DNA from 3 places in the Nitratireductor sp. WH36-1 genome. Region 1 is predicted to be linked to each of the others. Evidence: riboswitches for the same ligand, from Rfam matches in the RefSeq annotation. Region 1 holds a riboswitch; each other region holds the start of a gene.

Evidence for each region. Region 1 has a riboswitch for cobalamin ahead of AC4PTT_RS00225 (LLM class flavin-dependent oxidoreductase). Riboswitches for the same ligand answer to the same signal wherever they lie in the genome.
Region 2: it holds a riboswitch for cobalamin, as region 1 does, so the genes downstream of both, AC4PTT_RS04640 (ribonucleoside-diphosphate reductase subunit alpha) here and AC4PTT_RS00225 (LLM class flavin-dependent oxidoreductase) in region 1, are expected to answer to the same signal.
Region 3: it holds a riboswitch for cobalamin, as region 1 does, so the genes downstream of both, cobW (cobalamin biosynthesis protein CobW) here and AC4PTT_RS00225 (LLM class flavin-dependent oxidoreductase) in region 1, are expected to answer to the same signal.

What each region holds. Positions count from the first base shown of each region.
Region 1 is NZ_CM178970.1:46,938-53,540, forward strand. It holds gene AC4PTT_RS00205 (O-antigen ligase family protein) at 1-285, opposite strand, end outside; gene AC4PTT_RS00210 (ABC transporter ATP-binding protein) at 422-1,234, opposite strand; gene AC4PTT_RS00215 (FecCD family ABC transporter permease) at 1,231-2,400, opposite strand; gene AC4PTT_RS00220 (ABC transporter substrate-binding protein) at 2,425-3,414, opposite strand; gene AC4PTT_RS00225 (LLM class flavin-dependent oxidoreductase) at 3,414-4,469, opposite strand; cobalamin riboswitch at 4,643-4,839, opposite strand; gene AC4PTT_RS00230 (DUF1330 domain-containing protein) at 5,073-5,495, opposite strand; gene AC4PTT_RS00235 (crotonase/enoyl-CoA hydratase family protein) at 5,501-6,292, opposite strand; gene AC4PTT_RS00240 (TetR/AcrR family transcriptional regulator) at 6,385-6,603, shown strand, end outside.
Region 2 is NZ_CM178970.1:953,505-960,107, forward strand. It holds gene AC4PTT_RS04615 (transporter substrate-binding protein) at 124-924, shown strand; gene AC4PTT_RS04620 (amino acid ABC transporter permease) at 1,000-1,662, shown strand; gene AC4PTT_RS04625 (amino acid ABC transporter permease) at 1,667-2,332, shown strand; gene AC4PTT_RS04630 (amino acid ABC transporter ATP-binding protein) at 2,344-3,114, shown strand; partial or broken gene AC4PTT_RS04635 (PLP-dependent aminotransferase family protein) at 3,201-3,377, shown strand; cobalamin riboswitch at 3,468-3,680, shown strand; gene AC4PTT_RS04640 (ribonucleoside-diphosphate reductase subunit alpha) at 3,776-6,603, shown strand, end outside.
Region 3 is NZ_JBZXDP010000002.1:633,737-640,339, forward strand. It holds gene cbiB (adenosylcobinamide-phosphate synthase CbiB) at 1-70, shown strand, start outside; gene cobO (cob(I)yrinic acid a,c-diamide adenosyltransferase) at 226-840, opposite strand; gene cobU (bifunctional adenosylcobinamide kinase/adenosylcobinamide-phosphate guanylyltransferase) at 842-1,378, opposite strand; gene AC4PTT_RS22115 (HupE/UreJ family protein) at 1,395-2,015, opposite strand; cobalamin riboswitch at 2,051-2,250, opposite strand; cobalamin riboswitch at 2,312-2,512, shown strand; gene cobW (cobalamin biosynthesis protein CobW) at 2,689-3,726, shown strand; gene cobN (cobaltochelatase subunit CobN) at 3,731-6,603, shown strand, end outside.

The sequences.
Region 1 (6,603 bases):
GTCAACGAGCATCAGCAGCGAGGCCAGCGCCACCGCACCCAGCCCGCCAAAGCCAAGCTGATTGACGATGTCGCCGCCGCTGCCGCTCAGCTGCGGCCCGGATGGCTGGAACGGGCGGAAGGAGATCATCAGAATGGTGAGGAGCACCGCCGCGATGACCGTGGAGGGCTGCCCCGTCGCAACCATCCGCGTGATGAAGGAGGGCTTCTTCCGGCTGGCCTCCGCGCGATGCGCGCCTGCACCGTAATCATCCGCCCCGTAGGGCCCTGAATATGTGCTGCTCATGGCCTACCCGCGCCCGCTGCCGCGCGACCCCTGGGAGGTCACGGCTGCCAATCGGGAAAGTTCGGGGTTGCTCGCCATACCGGGATCAGAACCTGTTGCGCTTGCCCCATAAAGCGCCACGCCGCTTAAGGCTGCGTTAATTATGATCCACGCCGTTTGCGCCGATGGGCGGCGCGGCGGATGGCATCACCCACACCGTGCCCGTTTCGGGATGCCGCCCTATCGTCGCGTCGATCCGGTAGACCCGCTTCAGAAGCGCCGGTGTGAGCACCGCGTCCGGCGTGCCCGCCGCAACCAGCCTGCCATGATCCAGAACGCACAGCCGGTCGCAGAACATGGCCGCCAGATTGAGATCGTGCAGCGCGGCAACCACCGTGGTGCCCAGCCCGCGCATGAAACGCAGAAGCTGGAGCTGGTGGTGAATGTCGAGATGGTTCGTCGGCTCATCAAGAACGAGAAGCCGTGGCTGCTGCACCAGCGCCCGCGCGACGAGCACGCGCTGCCGCTCGCCGCCCGACAGCGTGCGGAACGCGCGCTCCTGCATCGCCGTCAGCCCCAAGAGTTCGAGCGCTGCCGCGATCAGCGCGTGATCATGCGCCGTGTCTGCCTCCAGAAGCCGCTTGTGCGCGGAGCGCCCCATGGCCACCACGTCGCGCACGGTCAGCGGAAATTCCGCCGGCATGTCCTGCAGCACCGCGCCCACATTGCGCGCCACCCATTCGGTCGGCTGCCGCCAGGCATCCTCGCCATCGACGAAAACCGAGCCGGATGACGGCCGGTTGATGCGATAGATTGTGCGCAGAAGGCTCGATTTTCCGGCGCCGTTCGGCCCCAAAAGAGCGACCATCTCGCCCTTTCGAACGCTGATCGACACATCATCGACAAGCACCCTGTCGCCCGCGCGAAACGTGACCGAGCGCAGGTCGAGCGTTCCCGGTTCCATGCTCATCGCGCACCGCCCAGCGCGCGCGCATCGCGCCGCAGCAGCCAGATGAAGAACGGCCCGCCCACCAGCGCGGTGACGATGCCCACCGGCAGCTCCAGCGGCGCGATGACCGTGCGCGCCACGAGGTCCGCGCCAATGGTGAAGCTCGCCCCCAGAAGCGCCACCGCCGGCAATGCGCGGCGATGATCCGCGCCGACAAGGAAACGCACGATGTGCGGCATGATGAGCCCGACAAAGCCGATCACACCGGACACCGCCACGGTGATGCCGGTGAGCGCTGCCGCCAGCACGAACATGCTCTGGCGAAAGCGCTGCACATTGAGGCCGAGCGCCACCGCGCTCTCATCTCCGGCCATCAGCAGGTTCAGCCGGCGCGCCTGCACCAGCATCACGCCAAGCCCGAGCGCAAGGGCGGCAAGCGGTATGGGAATGAGCTTCCATTGCGCCGTACCGAAACCGCCCAGTGTCCAGAACAGGACGCGGGAGGCAAGCTGCGGATCGGGCGATGTCAGCACGATCAGGCTCGTCAGCGCGCTCAGAATGGCGCTCATCGCCACGCCCGCGAGCACAAGCCGTGTCGGGGTCATCTGGCCGCTGGTGCGCGCCACCCAGAACACCACGAACAGCGTGACGAGCCCGCCCAGAAAGGCCGAAATATGCAGCGTGAACGCGCCGAACCCCAGAAGCCCCCAGCGCATCACCACCACAGCACCGGTGGCCGCACCGGACGAAACGCCCAGAATGCTCGGCCCCGCCAGCGGGTTGCGAACGATGGACTGGATCGTCATGCCCGTCACGCCAAGGCTCGCCCCGACAAGAGCCGCAAGGAAAACGCGCGGCATGCGCGTCTGAACGACGATGGTTTCGTAAGCCGTGCGCCAGTCCGGTTCGACAAGCCCGTCGCCGAGCACGAGATTGGCGAGAATGGCAAGCGCCGTGCCGCCGGGAATATGCACCGAGCCAAGCATCAGCCCGGCAAGAGAAACGCCGAGAAGCAGCGCAACCATCAGGACGATGACCAGCGCATAGCCGGTAACGCCACGCCGCGACGCCACACCCTCAAGACCATGCTGCACGGCCCCGCCCCGCGCGGGCGGCGCGGACTGGAGGATGGCGATCAGCGCTTCATGGCTGTTCGCCTTTTCCTTTCTGGAGGCCGGTGCATGCATCGTTAGAAACCGTATCTAAGCCGGCTACTTTTCGATCCGGTCGGGATGGAATGCCCGTGCGAGCTTTTCCACCGCATCGATGGAGCTCGGCCCCGGCTGTCCCCAGACGGAATCGATGGTGACGAATTTCTCGCCCGCAATGCCGGGCACATTCTCCACCGTCGGGTTGGCCTTCAGGATCTCGATGCGCGCCTGCCCCAGCTCACCGGCCGGATCGCCGACCACCTGGCCACCGGCCGTGCCTGAATAATAGACAACGATGTATTCAGGCGCGCGTTCGGCGATCTGCTCCCAGGAGACCTGGCCATAGCGGTTTGCCACGTCGCCAAAGATATTCGCCCCGCCGGCCCGCTCGACCACATGCGAAAGCATGGTGTTGCCGAGCACGGCGCGCGGTGCGGATTCGCCGCCATTGAAGATGAAAACCGGCATGGCCTCAACGCCATCGAGCTTTGCTTCCACCTCGGAAAGGCGCTCCTCGATGTCGGCGATCAAAGCCTCGCCGCGCTCGCGCACGCCGAAGATTGCCGACATGGAGCGGATTTCCGCATAGAGCTCTTCAAACCCGAACTTGCCGAGATTGCAGCCCTCGGTGTTGAGGCGGGTTTTCATGCCCAGATCGTGAAGCTGATCGCGCGTGTGGCGGCTTTCGCTGAACCCGTCCGGATAACCGGCATAGACGAAATCGGCCTCCGCCTCGATCAGCTGTTCGGTGGTGGCGACCAGCGGTGAAAGCACGGGAACCGTGTTGTACGCCGCCTCGTATTGGGGGCTGATCTTGAGGTTCGCCATATAGGAGGTCCCGGCCATGCGGTCTTCCAGACCAAGCGCCAGCATCATCTCCGTGGCGTTGTTGCTCACCGTCACCGCCCGCGCCGGCGGCGCGTCATAGGTGGTGGTGTAGCCGCAATTCTCATCCGTGTAGGGAAAGCCCGCCTCATCGGCAAAGGCGGGCGCAGACACCAGAACGAAACCTGCGACCGCAAGCCCGCGCAGACCGGTTAATCGCGACATCAATTCACTCCTTGTATGGCCGGCATGCCGCCGGCGCTTTCAACTTGGGATAGGGATCGGTCTGGCTGGCCGAGCGCTGGCATGACCTCCGCTGCAAACAGTTCCATGCCGGCGAGCGCCACATCGTTGGCAATCAGACCGTTGGCGCTGAACAGGCAGCGAATGCTGTTCGCGCCGGTCTCCGCCGAGAGCGCGCGCAATTGCGCAAGGCAATCCTCGGGCGTTCCGGCGATGGTGAAATCCGCCAGCATGGCAGCGCGATCACGCGGCGCAGGCGGCTGCATTCCACGCTCCAGCGCCCGTGCCGTGCGCCGTGCATTGAGCTTTTCCAGAAGCGCATCGACCCGCTCCATGGCCTCCGCCCGGGTCGGCGCGATCATCACATAACGCGACAGCGATGAAGCAACGAGCGGCGCGCGCGATCCACCATGGCGATCAAGTGCTGCATGAAACACGGGCAATTGCCGTGCTTCATTGGGTTCAAGGCTCAAAAGAAGCGGAAAACCGTTCCCGGCGGCGATGTCGACCGTCTCTTCCGAGACGCCGGCGACATAGATCGGCGGATGCGGCTTTTGCACCGGCGGCGGCCCGACGGAGACGTTGGAAAAATGCCACGGCCCGCCATCCGCCGAACAATGTGGCTTCGTCCAGGCGTCGATCATGATCCTCAGCGCTTCGGCAAACCGCCTTGATGCGTCATCGCGCGAAATCTCGAGCGCGGTGAATGTGCCGGGCTCGGTGCCGCGCCCGATCCCCACATCCATACGCCCGCCGCTCTGAAAATCGAGCTGCGCGATCTGCTCGGCAAGCAGCAGCGGATGATAGAGCGGCAAAACGAGGATCGACGTGCCGAACCGCAGCCTCTCCGTGCGCGCCAGCACCTCCGCGCCAAGCAGCAATGTGGACGGATAGGGCAGCGTTTCGCGACCGAAATGAAATTCGTTGAACCAGATGCCGCCGAAACCAAGCGCGTCCGCCCGTTCGACAAGGCGCATCAGCGCCCGGTGGTCGCCAAGCGCGCCTTCGCGGGCAAAGCCTGCCAGATCAACGCGCATGGCGGGTCTCGCGGTCAGGCGTGACGCTGCCCGGGATCAGTCGAATGAATTCGGCCTGCGCCGAAGGAAATCGGGAAACGGATCGGAGACGTGACGTCTCGATAGACGGACTCGTTGCCGGCAAAGCGCCTGCATGCATTCTGGGCCTCCTGCCGGCGCACCTCGTCCGGCGTTCATGGTCTATGCATGAGGCAGGTCTCCTGACTCGCGGCTCGAACGTTCGGTCCGCCTTCCCGGCTTTCGCCAGTGGCATTGGAAAGAACTTGCCGCTTACAGTTGCGAGGGCAGTCCCGGAATTGGTCTGTCAGGCAGACCGCACCGGGTTCCCTTTTCATCCGCGAAAGGCGGAACCGCATGCGGCGGCGACCCTATCCGCGAAGGAACCGCGACGCAACCGCGAATGGCGTTTGCGCGAAAGAACGGCCGACGCGCAGCTGGCTTGCCGCAACATGCACCGGTTCGCCAAGGCCACCATTCGCGCAAGCGATGAGGAGAGCGCCTCGATCATGGCTTGCCCGGCAGCACGTGAAGTCGACCTATCTCGCCTTCGAGAAGTTCTACAAACTGCTCTAGGATCAGGGCTCTAGCAACCGGAAGTCGCCTTCAGCCCCCGGCGAAATTCACACCGCCGGGCTGCGGGGCGAAGCGGATGAGCCGACTGTCCGTAACGCCGGCCTGACGATGCGGCAGCGCTTCATGGTAGGCCGGGTCGCGCATCATCTGCGCAAACGCGCCGACCGATGGATATTCGGCAATGAAGCAGATGTCCCACGCCTCTGCCTGCGGGCCGATCAGCATCAGCTCGAAACCGCCCCGCCAGACGATGCGCCCGCCCAGCCGTTCCAGAACGGGCGCGCTGATCCGGCTGTATTCCGCATAGGCGTCCCGACCGCTTGCCACCCGGCCATCCGGATAATCCGCCCGCTCACGCAGCTTGATGAGATTGAGCATCTGGACCGGCCCCGGCCGTGCATCCGCCCGAAACGCCTCCCAGATCTCCTTGGTGAAACCGGTGTAACGCGTCATCTGCTTCACCTTCCCTGATAGACGGGCGTACGCCGTTCGATCCATGCGTCGAGCCCTTCATGCACATCTGCCGTCGCGCACATGCGGGCAAACTGTTCGCGCTCGATCAGAAGCCCCTCTTCAATCGTCGTGTTTATGCCCCGCGTCACGGCCGATATGATCCGGGCGGCCGCCAGTGGCGAATGCTGCAGGATGCGCTCCGCCAGCTCAAACGCCGCAGGAAGCAGATCTTCCGCAGGCACCACCCTGTTCACCAGCCCCAGCTCATGGGCGCGCTGCGGCCCGAACGTATCTCCCGTCAGGAGCAGTTCCAGCGCGCGCTTTCGCCCCGCCAGTCGCGACAGGCGCTGCGTGCCGCCAAATGTCGGCGGAATGCCGATATTGATCTCCGGTTTCGCGAAAATCGCCTGCTCGGAGGCAACCGCCAGATGCACCGCTTCGGTGATCTCGCAGCCGCCCCCGAAGGCGATGCCATTGACCGCCGCAATCACCGGCTTGGGAAACGCCTCGAAGCGCGCCGTCATCTGCTGGCCGCGACGACAGAAGGCGCGCACCGCTTCTTCTGCGCCCTGCCTTATGCTCTCGGCGAATTCATGTATGTCTCCGCCAGCCGAAAACGCCCGATCCCCCGCCCCTGTCACCACCACGGCGCCGATTGCCTCATCCGCCTCGATCTCATCGAGCAGCGACAGCAGCCGATCATTGGTCGCGTAGTTCAGAGCGTTCAGTTTCGACGGGCGGTTCAGCGTCAGAAGCGCGATACGCCCCTTCCTTTCGCAAAGCACGGTGTTCTGCATTTTCCTGCCTCTCCAGTTGAATTGACAGAAAGGCTAGGACCGGGCACGCTGCATGGAAACTCACTGGTTAGTATACATGGTTGCGGCATCCGATGAACACGAAACAGCACAAGCCCAAACCGGCCCGCGAACGGGTCGTCGATGCAGCAAGCAAGCTGTTCTATCGGGAAGGGATTCGCGCCGTCAGCGTCGATGCCGTTGCAGAGGAAGCGGGCGTAACCAAGAAGACCTTCTACTATCATTTCAGAAGCAAGGATGACCTCGTCGCCGAGTATCTCAGTTCCCGCGACCAGCCAAATCTCGATCTGTTC
Region 2 (6,603 bases), 910 kb from region 1:
GCTTGATGTGGAAGTCCACTAATATGGATATGTGTCCATAATAATGGAACTGACAAATTTGGGAAAGGGGAACTCAGCATGGCTATTCCGTTTCGCGCACATGCGCTTCTGCTCACCACCGCAATGATGGTCGCGGCCGCACCGGCGGTCGCGCAGGACAAGAGCAAGCTCGACGAGGTTCTGGAACGCGGTCACCTCGTTCTTGGCACCGGCAGCACCAACGCGCCCTGGCACTTCAAGAGCGTCGACGACAAGCTTCAGGGCTTCGATGTCGACATGGGCCGCATCATCGCCAAGTCGCTGTTCGGTGATCCCGACAAAATCGAATATGTGACGCAGTCCTCGGATGCGCGCATTCCGAACATCACCACCGGCAAGGTCGATGTCACCTGCCAGTTCATGACCGTCACCGGTGAGCGCGCCCAGCAGGTTGCCTTCACCATCCCGTATTACCGCGAGGGCGTCGGCCTCATGCTGAAGGCCGATGGTGATTATGCGGATTACGAGGCGCTCAAGGAGGCCGGTTCTTCCGTCACCGTGTCCGTTCTTCAGAATGTCTACGCGGAAGACATGGTGCACGCGGCGCTGCCCGAGGCGAGCGTCGACCAGTATGAGTCCGTCGATCTCATCTATCAGGCGCTGGAATCCGGCCGCTCTGACGCCGTCGCCACCGACCAGTCGTCGCTTGCCTGGTACATGACGCAGAACCCCGACCGTTACCGCGATGCCGGTTATGGCTGGAACCCGCAGTCCTATTCCTGCGCCGTCGCGCGCGGCGATCAGGACTGGCTCAACTTCGTCAACACCGCCCTGCATGAGGCGATGACGGGCGTTGAGTTCAACTTCTATGCGGACTCGTTCAAGACCTGGTTCGGCAAGGATCTGCAGCCGCCGCAGATCGGCTTCCCGGTCGAATACAAGTAAGCATCGCATCTGCATGAGGGCGGCGGGTGACCGGGTGCGTCATCCGCCGGCCTTCCTGCATGGCTGGGACCCGATATGGGCTATACACTCAATTTTTCCGCCGTCTGGCGCAGCTTCGATCAGCTTCTCTGGGGGCTGCTGCTCAGCCTTGAACTGGCGATTGGCGCGATCCTGATCGGCGCCGTCATCGGCCTCGTAACCGCCTTTGGCCTCATCTCCAAAAGCGGCTGGGCGCGCCGCCCGGCAGCGCTTTACGTCACGGTGATCCGCAATCTGCCGATTCTCGTTCTGATCCTGTTTTCCTATTTCGCGCTGCCGCAGATGGGTGTCCGTCTGGGCAAGATCGAGAGCTTCGTGGCAACGCTCGCCATCTATTCCGGCGCCTATCTGGCGGAGGTGTTTCGCGCGGGCCTTCTGTCCATCCCCAACGGTCTGAAGGAGGCGGGCCTCGCCATCGGTCTGACGCCGATGCAGATCCGCACCTCCATCGTCATACCGCTGATGTTCAGAAACGTGCTGCCGTCGCTTTCTTCCACGCTGATCTCGCTTTTCAAGGACACGTCTCTGGCCGCAGCCATCGCGGTGCCGGAACTCACCTTCGAGGCGCGCAAGATCAATGTCGAAACCTTCCGTGTGGTCGAGACCTGGATCGTCGCTTCCTGTCTCTATGTCGCCACCTGCACGGTGCTGGCCGCGCTTATGCGCATGGTCGAGCGTCGTCTTGTGATTTCGAGGTGAGCCGATGAACGAGTTTCTCGCATTTCTCGATCAGGTCTGGCTTGCCCGTTTCGTGATCCTGCGCGGCCTTGGCCTGACCGTTTCAATCTCGCTTCTGGCCATCGCCCTGGGCTCCGTGCTGGGCGTTATGGTCGGGCTTGCGCTGACCTATGGAAACAGGCCGCTGCGTTTTGTCGTGCGCGCCTATACGGATTTCATCCGTGGCACGCCCGTGCTCGTTCTGGTGCTCGCCAGCTTCTACATCCTGTCCACGATCGGCATTGAGCTGAACGCGTTTCAGGCGGGTGTATTTGCGCTGGCGGTCTTCTGCTCCTCGCATGTGGGTGAAATCGTGCGCGGCGCGCTGCAGGCCATTCCGCCCGGGCAGACAGAAGCGGCCAAGGCCATCGGCCTCACCTTCAGCCAGACCTTCACTTCGGTTCTGTGGCCGCAGGCGCTGCGCCAGATGCTGCCCACCTGGGTGAACACGGCTGCGGAGATGGTCAAGGCGTCCACGCTTCTGTCCGTCATCGGCGTGGCCGAGCTTCTGCTCCGCACGCAGGAGATCATCTCCCGCAATTTCATGAGCCTGGAGTTCTATTTCCTGGCCGGCCTTCTCTACTTCGCCATCAATTACGCCATCGAGCGCTTCGGCAAATATGTCGAGCGCAAGGTGTCTGTTCCATCCTGAGAGTACCCGACATGACGAAGAACCTTCTTGAAATTCAGGCCCTGCGCAAGCGCTACGGTTCGGTGGAGGTGCTCAAGGGCGTCGACTGCACCATGCAGCAGGGCGAGGTGATCTCGATCATCGGTTCGTCGGGCTCCGGCAAGACAACCATGCTGCGCTGCATCAACATGCTGGAGGATTTTCAGGGCGGCCGCATCCTCATCGATGGCGAACCCATCGGCTATGAAGAGCGCAACGGCGTGCGCGTTCGCAAGAGCGAGAAGGAAATCGCCCGCCAGCGCGCGCTGACGGGCATGGCCTTCCAGCAGTTCAACCTGTTCCCGCACATGACCGCAGCATCCAATGTCATGCTCGGCCTGATCAAGGTGAAGAAGATGGCGCGCGACGAGGCGCGCAGCGTCGCGGAAAAATGGCTCGAGCGCGTCGGTCTCGGCCAGCGCGCGGATCACTACCCCGGCCAGCTGTCCGGCGGTCAGCAGCAGCGCGTGGCCATCGCCCGCGCCATCGCCATGAACCCGCGCCTCATGCTCTTTGATGAGGTAACGTCTGCGCTAGATCCCGAACTGGTGGGCGAAGTGCTTCAGGTGATCAAGGATCTGGCTGCCGATGGCATGAGCATGCTTCTGGTCACCCACGAAATGCGCTTCGCTTTCGAGGTTTCCTCCCGCGTCATCTTCATGAACCAGGGGGTAATCGGCGAGGAGGGGGATCCGAAGGTGATGTTCCTGAAGCCGCAGACCGAACGCCTTGCCGAATTCCTCAAGACGTCGAGCTTCGCCTGAGATCTTGACCAACTGCCGGCGGCGCGCCTGAGCGCCCGGCGGAAAATCTGGCGCCTGCCACGCACAGAATGATGGCGGCGGTGACCGACGGGCTGGATGCGGCCACGCTTGCCCGCCATGCGCTTGAGAGGGACGTGGTGCTCGCGCCCGGAAACGCCTTCAGCCTGTCAGGCTCGGCCTGCGGGTTCCTGCGTTTCAACGTTGCTCAATGCGACGATGAACGGATTTTTTCCGTTCTGGAGGAGATCACACGCGTGCCGTAGAGCCATGCCCAAAGCGGCGTTGCGAATAATCCAGCAGTTTGTTTCTGCTTTCCCCGGAAACAATATATTGACTTCATATATCCAGAAGATACCAACTGTAGGGGTTATGGTTCTTTCGATTCCTCGTGGGATCGGAAGTGAAAAGGGAAGCCGGTGCGCCTCTGGGCAAGGCCGGCGCTGCCCCCGCAACTGTAAGCAGCGAGCCGCTTTCACTTTGTGTCACTGATGCCCCAGCGCATCGGGAAGGCCGGAAAGCGGTGATGACCTGCGAGCCAGGAGACCTGCCATGACGAAATAAACGTCCACGGGCGGGGTGTCCCGGTGGTGCGTGTGTCGCCACGGCAATGCCGTCGCGCCGCATGTCTCCGCGCCCCCGTCCAACCGCCACGGGGGTCTACATGCCGGCGACTGAAGCACAACACACCACTGAAGCACAAAACACCAACGGCACCGCCACGGTTCCGCATTCCACTGCAAACACCGAAACTACATCTCTTGAACCGGGTTACCGCGTCATCCGCCGTAGTGGCGGTGTAACACCGTTCGATCCGGCAAAGATCGCGGTGGCGCTGACCAAGGCGTTTCTGGCGGTTGAGGGTTCCACCGCCGCTGGCTCGCGCCGTGTCCATGAAATTGTCGAGGAGCTTGCCGTACAGGTCGTGTCCGCGCTCACGCGCCGGGCCGATGCCGACCGTCTGTTCCACATCGAGGAAATTCAGGATCAGGTGGAACTCGCCCTCATGCGTGGCGAGCATCATCGGGTTGCCCGCGCCTATGTGCTCTATCGCGAGGAGCGCGCCCGCGAACGCGCCGCCGGGACGGCCAGTGTGGAAGCCCCGCAATCCGCCCTGCAGATGACGGCGGATGACGGAACGCTGGTTCCGCTGGACGAAGCGCGGCTTGCCGCAATCGTCGAAGAAGCCTGTGCCGGCCTCAAGACCGTTTCCGCCGAACCGATCCTCACGGAAGCCCGCCGCAATCTCTATGACGGCATCCGTCAGGACGAGCTGTCGCTTGCGCCCATCCTTGCCGCCCGCACGCTGGTGGAGCAGGAGCCTGACTATGCGTTCGTCTCCGCGCGTCTTCTGCTCGACAAATTGCGGCGCGAGGCTTTGACCTTTGTGGCCGGCAGGTCCGAGCAGGCGACGCAGGCCGAAATGGCGGAGCGCTATGCAAGCTATTTCCCCGACTTTATCGCGAGCGGCATTGCCAGCGAGCTCATCGACCCCGAGCTTGCCCGTTTCGATCTGGCGCGCCTTGGCGCGGCGCTCAGGCCGGAGCGTGATCTGAACTTCCAGTTCCTTGGCCTCCAGACGCTCTACGACCGCTATTTCCTTCATGCCGGGGGCATTCGGTTCGAGTTGCCGCAGGCGTTCTTCATGCGTGTCGCCATGGGGCTTGCCGTGCGCGAGATCGACCGCGAGGCGCGCGCCATCGAGTTCTATGACCTTCTGTCGTCCTTCGACTTCATGGCCTCCACGCCCACCCTGTTCAATTCCGGCACGCTGCGCCCGCAGCTTTCTTCCTGCTTCCTCACCACGGTGGCTGACGATCTCGACGGCATCTTCAAGGCGGTGAAGGACAATGCGCTGCTTGCCAAATATTCCGGCGGTCTCGGCAATGACTGGACGCCGGTGCGCGGTCTCGGCGCGCATATCAAGGGCACCAATGGCGAGAGCCAGGGCGTCGTGCCGTTCCTCAAGGTCGCCAATGACACGGCCATCGCCGTCAACCAGGGCGGCAAGCGCAAGGGCGCCGTCTGCGCCTATCTGGAGAGCTGGCACATCGACATCGAGGAGTTCCTCGATCTGCGAAAGAACACCGGCGACGACCGCCGCCGCACGCATGACATGAACACGGCCAACTGGGTGCCGGACCTGTTCATGGAACGCGTCGAGGCGGACGGTTCGTGGACGCTGTTTTCGCCTGACGAGACGCCCGACCTGCACGATCTTTATGGCAAGGCGTTTCGCGCTGCCTACGAGGTCTATGAGGCAAAGGCGGAAGCCGGTGAACTGCGTGTCTTCAAAACCGTGCGCGCGGTCGATCTGTGGCGGCGCATGCTCACCATGCTGTTCGAGACCGGCCATCCCTGGATCACCTTCAAGGACCCGTGCAACATCCGTTCGCCGCAGGGCCATGTGGGCGTCGTTCACTCATCCAATCTGTGCACGGAAATCACGCTCAACACGTCCAGGAATGAGGTGGCCGTCTGCAATCTGGGTTCGGTGAACCTCGTCAATCACATTGCCGATGGCGTGCTCGATCTGGCGCGGCTGGCGCGCACGGTCGGCACCGCCATGCGCATGCTCGACAATGTCATCGACATCAATTTCTACACCATTCCCGAGGCGCGCCATTCCAATCTGCGCCATCGCCCGGTCGGTCTCGGCCTGATGGGCTTTCAGGATGCCCTGCAAAAGCTGCGCATTCCCTATCAGAGTGAACAGGCGGTCGCCTTTGCCGATATGAGCATGGAGGCAATCGGCTATCATGCGATTGCCGCTTCGGTGGAACTTGCCGCCGAGCGCGGGCGCTATGCCAGCTTTGACGGTTCGCTCTGGTCGAAGGGCATTCTGCCGATCGATTCCATCCGGCTTCTGGAAGAAGCGCGACCGGGCGTTGAGATGGACAGTGCGGCAACGCTTGACTGGGAGAGCCTGCGCAAGCGGGTGAAGAAAACCGGCATGCGCAATTCCAATTGCATGGCCATCGCGCCCACCGCCACCATCTCCAATATCTGCGGCGTGTCCCAGTCCATCGAGCCCGCCTATCAGAATCTGTTCGTCAAATCGAACATGTCGGGCGATTTCACCGTGGTGAACGCGGCGCTGATTCACGATCTGAAAGAGCGCGGCCTGTGGGATGAGGTCATGATGTCGGACCTCAAATATTTCGATGGGTCCGTCGGTCAGATAGACCGCGTGCCGGATGATCTGAAGGCGCTCTATGCGACCGCGTTCGAGATCGATTCCGCCTGGCTGATCGAGGCCGCCTCGCGCCGCCAGAAATGGATCGATCAGGCCCAGTCGCTCAATCTGTACATCGCCAATCCGAGTGGAAAGAAGCTGGACGAACTCTACCGGCTGGCATGGCGTAAGGGCCTGAAGACGACCTATTACCTGCGCTCGCGCTCGGCCACCCATGTGGAGAAATCCACGCTCAAGGGAACCGACGGCAAGCTCAACGCCGTCGCCGCCACGAGCGTTCCTGCTGCGCCCATCGC
Region 3 (6,603 bases), on a different replicon from region 1:
CTATCGGATTGCAGACGGGCTTTTGATCGGGCTTGTGGCGGTGGCGGCGGGGCTTTGGTATCTGATTTGATCCGTGGCAGCGACGTGGTGCGTGGTTCGACAAGCTCACCATGAGGTAGGGAGAGACGCTGCAATTGCGTCTCCATGCTGATGAACAGGCTCGCAGGATACCGCTTCCCTCAAGGTGAGCTTGTCGAACCACACACCACCTCAAAGCAGGGCGATCTAAAACTCGATGCCCTTCTGCGCTTTCACACCAGCGGCGAAGTGGTGTTTTACCTGCCCCATTTCGGTGACGAGATCGGCGGCCTCGGTGAGCGCTGGCTTGGCGTTGCGGCCGGTCACGACCACATGAAGGTCGTCGCGCCGGTTGGTCAGCGTGGTCACGACGCGTTCAAGATCGAGATAGTCGTAGCGCAGTGCGATGTTCAGCTCGTCGAGAACGACAAGACCGATCGTCGGATCGGCCATCAGTTCCTCGGCCTTTCCCCACGCCCGCTCGGCGGCGGCGATGTCGCGCTGGAGATCCTGTGTTTCCCAGGTGAAGCCCTCGCCCATTGTGTGCCAGGAGACCTGATCGCCAAAGGCGGCGAAGGCATCCTTCTCACCGCAATGCCATGCGCCCTTGATGAACTGCACGACACCGACGCGGCGGCCATGGCCGAGCATGCGCAGCGCAAGACCGAAGGCAGCGGTGGACTTGCCCTTGCCCGGCCCCGTATTGACGATCAGAAGCCCCTTTTCGACCGTCTTGTCGCGCACCTCGGCATCCTGAACAGCCTTGCGTTTGGCCATCTTTGCCTTGTGGCGCCCGGCTTCGTTTGCGTCGATCTCTCGCATGTCACTTCACTTTCATGGGCAGGCCGGCAACCACCAGCGTGACGCTGTCGGCAGCGGCGGCGACTTTCTGGTTCAGGAACCCCGCCTCATCGCGGAAACGGCGGCCGAGCGGGGTTTCGGGCACGATGCCGAAGCCGACCTCATTGGAAACGAGAACCGTGGTTCCCTCTCTTGCGGCAAGAGCTGCAAGCAGTCGCTCGGCGGCAGGTTTTAGCTCATGGTCGTTGAGAATGAGATTGCTGAGCCACAGGGTGAGGCAATCGACCAGAACCGTTTCGCGGGCCGGCAGGGTTTGAAGCATGCCCGGCAGGTCGAGCGGGGCGTCGTGGGTCTGCCACGCCCCCGCTACTTCCCCCGGCCCCGCCACTGCCCCCTTGCGCCGCGCGCGGTGAATGGCGATGCGTTCGCGCATCTCGTCATCGAAGGCCTGGGCCGTGGCGATGTAGTGCCAGGGCGCGGGCGCGGCTTCGATCAGCGTTTCGGCATGGCGGCTCTTGCCGGAGCGCGCGCCGCCCAGAACGAAATGAAGTGAACGCATCGTCAGATCCGCCGGCTCAGCCGACAAGTTGTCCGGCAAGGAAGGTTATGCCGACACCGACAATGGCGGCGCCAGCAAGCCGGGGCTGCATGGCCTCTACCGCCCAGCCGCGCGAGCGGACGAGAAGATAGACGCCAAGCGCGATGGCGCTTTGGATTGCGGCAAGGCCTGCGAGATAGGCGATGAGCGGCGTCTGTTCGCTGCCGACAATGGCTTCGCCGAAGGCATAGCCATGGAACACGCCGACCACCAGGAACAGAGCGAAGACGAGCATGTGGCTTTCCACGGCCCGACCGCGCGCCAGAAGCCAGCCGCCAGCAAGAACGCTTGCCGCGATGACGATTTCGGCTGCCGGAAGATCGAGCAGCATCAGATGCAGGCCGACGCCGACAAGCGAGCCGGCAACAAAGAGAAGCGGCGCGAAAAGGCTCATGCCGGCGACGGCGGCAAACAGGCCGGCAGCGAGGATGAAGGCCAGATGATCAAGCCCGATCACGGGATGGGCGAGCCCTGAGACCAGCCCTTCGTAAAGGGTCGTGGGCGTCTGCCCGTCCATGGCGTGATGGGCGTGGGCGCTGGTTGCGAAGAGCGATGCAAATGCGAATGCGGAAAAAGTGCGCAGGAAACGCGTGTTCATGTCTGGTCCTTTCCCCTCCACCCGAGGGTTGCGGTGTTTCTTTCAGGCCGTCGGCAGGTTTCCTGGCTCACGGGTCGATGCGCTTTCCAGCCTTCCCAAGGCGTCATGCCTCAGTGGCGATCAGGAAAACGCTCTCCGCTTACAGTTGCGGGGGCAGCCGTGGTCTTGGCGCGATTGCGCCGCACCACGTTCCCTCTGGGTCCGCTTCAGCGGAACCGACAGCGGGCGGAGCATACAAGAATCGCCACGCCCCGCAAACGCTTTGTTGCCCGCATTGACAGACGTGGCGGGCGAGCCGTAAATGCGCAGCAGACGGTCCTTCTCCCGCAATGGAGAGGGCTAAGAGGGAATGCGGTGCGGGCCTTGCCCAATGCCGCAGCTGTCCCCGCAACTGTAAGCGGAGAGCGCACCTGACACGCCACTGGGGTTTGCCCTGGGAAGGCTGGAGAGCGCATCGACCCGTGAGCCAGGAAACCTGCCGTCTGCGAATGAAATCCTGACCGCCTGGCGGGTGTCCCGGGCAAGGAGTGTGCATTGTGACTGCTGACAGCGCCGCTGCGCGCCTTCTCCCGACCATTCATGGTGTCTCTGCCAGTACGCGGCCGCAAAAGGCCCGTGCGCCCCTCACCCGCGTCTTATCGTTCTCCACACTCCATCACCTGAAGGATATCCCATGACCACGAGTTTCGACCGGGTTCCCTGCACCGTCGTGACCGGCTTTCTCGGCGCCGGCAAGACGACGCTGATCCGCAATGTTCTGGAAGGCGCGCATGGCAAGCGGCTGGCGATCATCGTCAACGAGTTCGGCGATGCCGGCATTGATGGTGAGGTGCTGAAGAGCTGCGGGCTGGACAATTGCCCCGAGGAAAACGTTCTCGAACTGGCCAATGGCTGCATCTGCTGCACGGTTGCCGATGATTTCGTGCCGGCGCTCGACCAGATCCTCGCACGTGAGCCGAAGGTCGATCACATTCTGATCGAGACGTCCGGTCTGGCGCTGCCAAAGCCGCTGGTGCAGGCCTTTCAGTGGCCGGCAATCAAGAACCGTGTGACGGTCGATGGCGTGATTGCCGTGGTGGACGGGCCGGCGCTTGCCGACGGTCATGTGGCTGCGGACATGGACGCGCTGGATGCACAGCGCGCAGCCGACGATTCGCTCGACCATGATGATCCGATCGAAGAAGTGTTCGACGACCAGGTGGCCTGCGCTGACCTGATCGTTCTGTCGAAGAACGATCTTCTGGATGAGGAAGCCGCCGGGCGCGCCCGCGCGCGGATTGCGGGGCATCTGTCGCGCAATGTGCAGATCGTGCCGAGCGCGCATGGCAAGGTGGACCCTGCCCTGCTGCTGGGTCTCGGGCTTGCCGTCGAGGACGACATCGAGAACCGCAAGACGCATCACGACGATGCGCATGACCACGAGCACGACGATTTCGATACATTCGTTGTCGATCTGCCATCGGTTCTGCGGCCCGAAGATCTGGAAGCGCGTGTCAATGCGGCGGTGGAGACCGGGGAGGTTCTGCGCCTCAAGGGCTTTGCGCATGTGAAGGGCAAGCCCATGCGCCTGCAGGTGCAGGCGGTTGGTCCGCGCGTGTCGCACCATTACGACCGCCCGTGGAAGGCCGGCGAAGCCGCCGAGACGCGGCTTGTCGTGATCGGCCTCAAGGGCATCGACCGCGCGCGTATCGAAAGCCTTCTCTCGGCCTGATCCGATGCACATCCTCGCCACCACCAGTGCCTCACTCGACGATCTGATCGAGCCTGTCGATCTGCAGCAGTCGCCGGCGGACATGGTGGCGCTGTCGTTCACCGACAGCGATCTGGCGGGGATTGCCTCTGCATGGCAGGCGCAGCGCGAGGCTCTGCCCGCGCTGCGACTTGCCGCGCTGCGCGACCTGAGACACCCCATGTCGGTCGATCTGTGGATCGACAACACGGCAGCGCATGCCCGCGTTATTCTGGTGCGGGTGCTGGGCGGCTATGAGTGGTGGCGCTATGGCTGCGACCGGCTTTCCGCACTGGCCCGGCAAAAGGGCATCGCGCTGGCGCTGCTTCCCGGCGAATGCCATCAGGACGACGCGCGCCTGGCCGAGCGCTCCACCGTTTCGCCGGAAGCGCGCGCGGCGCTGCTCGCCTGCTTCCGCGAAGGCGGACCGGACAATATGCGCGCGCTGACCATGCAGCTTGCGTGCCTTGCGGGGCGGGACATCGAAGCGCCGGAGGCGGAACCGGTGGCCAAGGCCGGTTTCTATGCGCCGGGCCATGGCATTGTCGAAGCGTCGTTCTTCCCGGCCAGTGCGAATGCCGACAGGCCTGTCGTGCCGATCCTCTTTTATCGCTCCATGCTGCTGGCAAGCGATGTTGCGCCCATCGACGCGCTGGTGGAGGCGCTTGAGGAACAGGGGCTGTGTGCGGTTCCCGTTTTCGTTTCCAGCCTGCGTGACCCGGTTGCCGCCGATCTCGTGCGCAACGCCGTGGAGGCGTTGGAGCCGCAGGCGCTTATCACCGCGACGGCCTTTTCGAGCGGCGCGGAGCCCGGCGAAAAAACGCTGTTCGACCGCTTTGGCGTGCCGGTTTTTCAGGTGGTCACCGCCACCACGCGGCGCGAAGCGTGGCAGGAAGGGCAGCGCGGTCTCGCGCCTGCGGACCTCGCCATGCATGTGGTGCTGCCGGAACTCGATGGCCGGCTGATGGCCGGCGCGATTTCCTTCAAGGATGAGGCGGCGCTGGATGAAGGGCTTTCCTTCGGCGTTCAGCGCAACCGGCCCGAACCGGCGCGCATCCGGCAGGTTGCGGCAAGGATCGCCGCCTTTCTGAAGCTCGGTGGCACTCCGGTGGCTGAGCGCCGCATTGTCGTTCTCATCCCGGACTATCCAAGCGCGCCCGGCCGCACCGGCTATGCGGTGGGGCTCGACGTGCCATCGAGCGTGCTCGCCATGCTGCATGACCTTGATGAAGCGGGTTATGCGGTTTCTGGTGTTCCGGAGACCCCAAGGGCGCTGATGCAGCAGCTTGAAGAGCCGTCGGAAGCGCTTTCGCTGGATGAATACCGGTGCGCTTTCGATGCGCTGCCCGAAGAGGCGCGCGAAACACTGCTCGCCACCTGGGGACCGGCGGAAGGCGATGCGGAAGATGGCGTCTTTCCGTTCCGCGCGGCGCGGTTCGGCAATGTCACCGTGGCGCTTGCGCCGGATCGCGGGCGCTCGGCAGACCGACGCGTGGACTATCATGACCCGACGCTTGCACCGCGCCATGCGCTCGTCGCCTTCGGCCACTGGATGCGGGAGGGGCTCGATGCCCATGCGCTGATCCATGTGGGTGCGCATGGCACGCTGGAATGGCTGCCGGGCAAGACCGTGGCGCTGACGGAAACCTGCTTTCCGGAGATCGTGGCTGGTGCGCTGCCGGTGGTCTATCCCTTCATCGTCAGCAATCCGGGTGAAGCGGCGCAGGCCAAGCGCCGGATCGGCGCTGTGACGCTTGGGCATCTGACGCCGCCGCTGGCGGGCGCAGGGCTCTCGCAGGACCAGCAGGAGTTGGAACGGCTGGTGGACGAATATGCGCAGGCCGACGGGCTGGACCGCCGCCGCCGCGACCGGCTGGCGCAGCTGATCGTGGAAACCGCCGAGCGCACCGGTCTGACCCGTGATGCCGGCGTTGAGGACACGGGCGACACGGATGCGGCGCTGATGCAGATCGACGCCTGGCTCTGTGATCTGAAAGATTTCGCCATCAAGGACGGGCTGCACATCTATGGCCGGGGCAGCGGCATGGATGAAGGACCTGAACGCAGCGCCTGCGCGGAGAGCGAAAAGCGCGCGCTTCTGGCCGCACTCGATGCCCGACACATCGCGCCCGGCCCCTCCGGCGCGCCGGCGCGGGGGCGTACCGATGTGTTGCCGACCGGCCGCAACATCTTCACCGCCGATCCGCGCACACTGCCGACGCCGACCGCAACCGCACTGGGCAGGATGGCGGCGGATGAGGCCGTGCGCGGCTATCTGCAGGAGCATGGCGACTGGCCGCGCTCGCTCGTCATCGACCTGTGGGGCAGCGCCAGCCTGCGCACTGGCGGCGAGGAGATCGCACAGGGTCTGGCGCTGATGGGCTGCCGGCCGCAATGGGATCAGGCGACGGGGCGCGTGACGGGGATTGAAGTGCTGCCGCCAGCCAGCCTTGGTCGCCCGCGTATTGACGTGACGTGGCGCATCTCCGGCCTGTTTCGCGACATGTTCCCGACCCAGATCGCGTTGCTCGACACAGCGGTTGCCGCCGTGGCCGCGCGCGACGAAGACGAGAGCGAAAACCCGCTTGCCGCTGCTGCGCGCGTGGCCGGCAAGGCTCCGGCGCGTATTTTCGGTTCCGCTCCGGGCACCTATGGCGCGGGACCGGAAGAAAAGCTTGCGCGCGGAGACTGGCAGGAACGCGCCGAACTCGGGCAGGCCTATCTGGACGCCGGCGCGTTTGCCTTCGGCGGTGCGGAGGGCGAAGGCCGGCGGGAAGACGGCGCGTTTGCGCGGCAGGTGGCGGATGCCGACATGCTCATCCATACGGGCGACGATGCCGGGCGGGACATTCTCGAAGG